2 regions of the Selenomonas sp. oral taxon 138 str. F0429 genome follow, and region 1 is predicted to be linked to the other one. Evidence: riboswitches for the same ligand, from Rfam matches in the RefSeq annotation. Region 1 holds a riboswitch; the other holds the start of a gene.
The links. Region 1 has a riboswitch for cobalamin ahead of HMPREF9163_RS00325 (TonB-dependent siderophore receptor). Riboswitches for the same ligand answer to the same signal wherever they lie in the genome.
Positions count from the first base shown of each region.

Region 2: another riboswitch for cobalamin. It lies ahead of HMPREF9163_RS04540 (TonB-dependent siderophore receptor); the one in region 1 lies ahead of HMPREF9163_RS00325 (TonB-dependent siderophore receptor).

Region 1 is NZ_KB290925.1:59,171-62,195, reverse strand. Features, by position in the region: gene msrB (peptide-methionine (R)-S-oxide reductase MsrB) at 1-649, shown strand, start outside; cobalamin riboswitch at 752-966, shown strand; gene HMPREF9163_RS00325 (TonB-dependent siderophore receptor) at 1,154-3,025, shown strand, end outside.
Region 2 is NZ_KB290935.1:22,480-25,504, forward strand. Features, by position in the region: gene HMPREF9163_RS04540 (TonB-dependent siderophore receptor) at 1-1,492, opposite strand, end outside; cobalamin riboswitch at 1,678-1,888, opposite strand; gene HMPREF9163_RS04545 (SLC13 family permease) at 2,216-3,025, shown strand, end outside.

The sequences.
Region 1 (3,025 bases):
GCTCGAGGCTCTGCAGCAGCGCATTGGAAAGCCAATCGCGATAGAGATGGGGCCGATTGTGAATTTCTACCGTGCCGAGGACGATCATCAGGAATACCTCGTGAAGCACCCGAATGGCTACTGTCACATCTCGCCTGCACTCATCGCGCAGATGCGTGAAAAACGCGCGGCGGCAGAGCGGGCAGCGGAGGCGAAACCCATGCGCACATTTGCAAAACCATCGGACGAGGAGCTGAAGGCACGCCTGACGGGAATGCAGTATGCCGTCACGCAGCAGAAGGCGACAGAGCCTGCCTTCCGCAACGAATACGATCACGAATTCCGTGAGGGCATTTACTGTGACATCACGACGGGTGAGCCGCTCTTCATCTCTGCGGATAAATACGACTCGGGGTGCGGCTGGCCAGCATTCTCGCGCCCCATCGACAGCAGCCTTATCGCCGCACATGAGGATCGCTCCTACGGCATGGTGCGCACGGAGGTCACGGCGGCGGGCAGCGGCGCGCATCTCGGGCATGTCTTTGACGACGGCCCTGCCGCGACGGGCGGTCTGCGCTACTGCATCAACAGCGCCTCTCTGCGCTTCATCCCAAAGGAGGACATGGAGGCAGAGGGGTACGGCGACTATCTCTATCTGCTGGAAAAATAAATTTGAAAAAGTACTGGGATGTGAGAGAATTCGTAAAATATCTTTTTCTCGTATTGACAAGTACTTCTTCCAATGTTATCTTTACCAAAGCCTTACGAAAACTTTATAGGAATTGGATCAGGTACTTTGTGTTTAATAGAAAATCCGGTAAGGAGTCATCACCACAAGCCGGAGCGGTCCCGCCACTGTATCAGTGAGCAAGCCTGCATGGAAATGCGCTGTTATTTCCGAGAACGTCACTGGGGGAGTTCCCTTGGGAAGGCGCAGGTCTGCGATGAACTGGAGCCAGGAGAACTGCCTGATTGACAATCGCCGTTTGACCTGCGAGTGATGGGGATGGGGATTTGCGTGCTGTTACGCCGCTTTGAGCCCCTTTGATTGAGAGCCTATGAGCCCTTTTCTGCTGTTGCAGGAAGGGGCTTTTCGTTTTCCTCTATACCTAAAAGTTTTCAAAATATGATTATGGTGCATGGAGAGCACTTCACAAGAAAGGTGACAAAGGATATGACAAGAGAGAAGAAGTGGACACTAGCGGTGCTTGCGGCATTTGCGGGAGTAAGTTTTGTTGGAACGGCATACGCTGCGGAGCAGACGTCAAACGAGCAGGGAGATGCGCACGCGCTCGCCGATACTGTTGTGACAGCACAACGACGCGAGAAGCGTGATCTCGATACGCCGGCAACAACAACGATCATCATGGCGAAGGAGATTGAAAAGGCGGGCTATCGCAACGTCTTCGAGGCGATCGATCAGCAGATTGGTTCGACGAGTACATCTTACGGCGATGCGGGGCAGGATTTCGGCTTAGCCGCAGGCCGTATTACACTTCGTGGCTATGACCGCGGTACGCTCGTCATGGTGAACGGCGTTCCAATGAACCTCAAGAACTATCCGAGTACAGAGAACATCCCTGCATCAATGGTTGAGCGCATCGAGATCGTCAATGGTGCAGCATCGACACTTTATGGTGCCGAGGCAATGGGCGGTGTCGTCAATATCATTCTGAAGCAGCCAAAGCCGGAAGAATCAGAGTTCCAACTCAGCCAAACCGTCGGAAATTATTTCAAGAAAAGTGAGGCAACCTATACAGGTGACCGTATTATCGTGGATGTGAGCCGCGAATGGTCGAAGGATCTCCCGCACTCCAACGGGTTTGGCATTGATAAGATTTCCTGGGTTGACTGGTGGGTCGGCAAGGGAAAAAAGAGCCGTGTTGGCGTGATTGCGCAGCTGACAGATGAACTCTCCCTCAACTACAATTATATGGAGGGAGATATTACACGTGGCGGGGTTCAATACAAGAAATCAGGGAATAGTCTTGTTCCGACGGGGACGAAGTACAACTACCGCTACAATGACCTCCGCCATACGGCAAGTCTTGTATATCAGGGCAAAGATAATGGAATTCATGCTGTTCTTGGATACAACTATCGCAAGGTAGATGGTTTTGATTATCTTGCAAACAAGAAGACAGACGGCAATGCGACGATGGATGGGCAAATCCTCGATGTACAGAAGACTTGGAAAATGGGAAACGGCTCCATGGTGTTGGGGTATTCCTATAAGCGTGAGGCGATTGATAAACCTGCGAAGAAGCGTACTGCCGTCCGTACAGGGAACTCCCTTTATGCCTCGTACAGCAAGCAGTTTACGCCGCAGTTTAACTTTACACTCGGTCTGCGGGGGGAGTTCATCAATGACCCCGAGGAAGATCAGCGCGTCCTGATGCCTCAGTTCCAGACAGAGTATAAATTTGACCGCAATACGGCGTGGTACATCAACATCGGTAAGGCGTTCCAGATGCCGACCGTGGATGACAGCTTCAGTTATAAGAATTTCAATCCGACCGGCTTAAAACCTGAGAGCGGCTGGACCTATGAGACAGGCGTCAAGATTCGGCGTGGAAACGATACGTGGAAAGCCGCAGTTTACCATATGGATATGAAGAATAAGATCGGATGGCGGCTTGATACAGCGACCAACCAGCACTATGCGGTCAATACGGGACAGTTCCGTAATACGGGGATTGAGCTTGAGTATGCGAAACGGTTTAATGATACATGGAGTCTGACACTGGGCGGCAGCGTTTCCAATCCGGAGATACAGAATCCGAACGGGACGAATAAGGCTTGGATCCAGGATGCTGCGCGTCTCCAAGGTCTTGTGCGTCTCGACTATCAGATGGCAAAATGGCAGGGAAATCTGAACCTCAAATATCTTGGTGATCGTGAGTACATTGCGCAAAGCTTCGGCGCTGCGCAGGATGTGCCCGATAAGATTCAGCTCAATATGAACCTGATCTACACGGCGGGCAAAGACGATGTGGTCTCTCTCGGCATCTACAATCTGCTGAACCGTGAGAACTACTCCAACCGT
Region 2 (3,025 bases), on a different contig from region 1:
CCGCGTAGCCCGTCACCGCAGGCGTAATTTTATAGCTGACCGCAACCATCGGCGAGATCGCGCTCGTGTCCGTGCGCGCCCCCGACGCCTGCACAATGCGCACATTGTGCCCGTGCAGACCAAGCGTCACCTGTGTGCGCTCATCCGCCGTCTTGATCGTATCCACCACATGCCAGCCGCGCAGGCGCGTCTTGCGCTGGTACGGAGCCTCCTTCTCGGGCAGATCCGGCTGTGCCCAGCTGTTGTCACGGTAGATATTGCCCGTGCCGCTCCAAGTGAAGGGGCGATACGTGCCGCCATAGCTGCGCGCCCAGTTCTGGTCGAGAGAGAGCACATAGTCATGCGTGAGGTCGCCCGTCTTGAAGTCGCCCTTCAGGCCGAGATTCAGATAGTAGCGCGAGAACGCGAGCGGATAGTGCTCCATGCTGATGGTAAAGTCACCCGCGTCGTTGACCACCTTCGGCGAGCCGTCGATATAGCCGTACCAGTCCTCGTGATGATAGCCCGCGTTGAAGAACGCCGTGAGATGCTCCGCAAGCTTCTGCTCGTGGTTGAGTGTCATGATGACATTGTCATACGCATTGTACGACCACGAAGGCTTGTAGCTGCGTGAGAGCTTGGGTGCGCGCGGCAGGTGCGTCACATGACCCGGGCTGAAATCAAAATTGATGCGCGTGGGGCCTGCCTTCTGCTTCGTATGCACATAGCCCATGAGGAAGTTTGTCGTCGACTTCTCCGTATGCCGGTCGAGATTGACAAAGAGGGTCTGACGATCCATCTTCTCATGTTTGACCGCCGTCTCCCCATTTTGATTCGTCGCCGTAATGCGCACGCCATAGCGGTCGTCCTTGCCGAAGCGGTTGCTGACATCGACCGCCTCCTCGACAGACTTGCCGCCGAGATAGGAGATCTTCGCCTGCGCCGCATCGCTCTCTGCACGCTTGGAGATATAGTTGACTGTCCCCGCCGCAGCCTCGTTGATCGCCGCACCGCTCACGCCGATGTTCGGTCCTGCGATCACGCTGACGCGATCCACCCAGTAATACGGCAGATTCATCTGCCCGAACATCCCCGGAATCCCATTGGTATAGCTTGCATGCCCGTTGATGCGAAAACCGCGGATTGCAATATCCTGATAGAGATGTCCCGTCTGCACACGCACGGCAGGGTTCAGCACGAGCGCGCCGTTCACGCCGTCCGTCGGCGTTGCAAAGGTCTCGAGCGTCTTGTGGCTGATCTCCGTCACCGCAAGCGGCACATCCATGACATCCTGCGATCCGAGCAGTCCGACCGAGGGCTTGCTGCTCACAAATCCGCCGGGCATCGTCGCCTCTTCCTCCGCAGGTTCCGCCTGCCGCTGTCCCTCCACATCGACCGGTGCGAGTTCGTAGGAGTCCATCGTCTCCGTCTTCTCCGCAGCACTTGCAGCTCCCATCCAGACCGAGCCAGCCGTCGCGAGTGCAATCGCGCACATGAGCTTTCGTTTTGTCATCTCCATTTTCCTCCTTGATATAGACGGACAAAGCCCGTCCCCCCCCAATAATCCATAGCTCCTGAATTCATCGCGCAAATCATGCAAAAGTCCCGTCCACAGCAGAACGGGACTTTCTCACACGAAAAAAGCCTGCCGTCCTGTCCATCGCAGGATGCAGAGAAGTGCGACGCATGGGCGCAGCGCTCCGGCGCACGAGACTCGGTAGGTCTTCTGGCTCTGCATCATCGTCCGCTCCGCCTTCCCAACAGAAAAGCTCTGTCAGTGACATATTGGAACGTTCTCAGCATTACAGCGGCGGGACCGCATCGGCTCTCAGATCTGCCGCCCACATGGGTCGGCAGTCCCCGATTTCCCTGTTACGCCCTCTCGGGCACCGAATCTACTTATGAATTTTGATTGAAATGAATTCGTATGACAGTATAATTAAAGCCTATGTGTATGTCAAGCGATTTTGCATTTTCTCTATGAACCTCATGCCATTTCCGTTTCGAAAAATAAACAACACTATATATGAATGCAGGCAAATAATAACTGTTGTTTATCATTTCAATGTCAAAGTTTCATAGGGCTTTTGTCCAAAATATAGCAGGAAAAACGGAATAGAGAGAGAATTATAAGAATTCGTCGAAAGAAAGTTTCCGAAATATACTACGGAAACTAATCGGGCTTGTTGATACCCGCAGCAATCCCGAACGAACTGTATGAATAGGAGATGTATTCATGGATGCAGCAATGCTGACATTGGGTGTTCTCGGGGTGGCGGCGTTCCTCTTCGCCACAGAGATTATCCCGCTCGCCGTCACGGCAATGGGCGCGGCGATCGCGCTCGGACTCTTGGGGGTGCTCACCCCGGCACAGGTTTTCTCAGGTCTGTCGAATTCCACCGTTGTCCTCTTCGCAGGCATGTTCATCATCGGCGCCGCGATGTTCCAGACGGGACTCGCGCAAAAAATCGGCATCGCCGTCGTCAAAAAATCGGGCAATGACGAGCGTGCATTAATGGCGGCACTGATGCTCATAACGATTGTCCTCTCGTCCGTGTCCTCGAACACGGCGACAGTCGCGTGCCTCATGCCCGTCGTCATCCAGATCTGCGCAGCGGCAAAACTGCCCGTCTCGCCGCAGCTCATGGCGCTCGCCGTCGCGGCAAACGTCGGCGGCACGATCACGATGATCGGTACGCCGCCGAACATCCTCATGAGCGCGACGCTCGGTGCCTCGGGACTAACGCCGTTCGGCTTCTTCGAATTCGCATGGATTGGTATCCCGCTCTCCATCGCGGGCATGATCTATATGCTCACGATCGGCCGCAAGCTCTGCCCGCGCAAGCTCGTGGACAGCGAGGCGGTCGCAGGTGAGGCGGAGGAGGCAAAGGATCCGCGCAAGATGGTCATCTGCGCTGTCATCCTGATCGGCGTTGTCATCGCAATGGTGCTCGAAAAGCAGATCAACGTCCCGATGCAGACCTCGGCGATCATCGGCGGTCTCCTCTGCGTCCTCACGGGCTGCCTCTCGGAGAAGCAGGCGTAT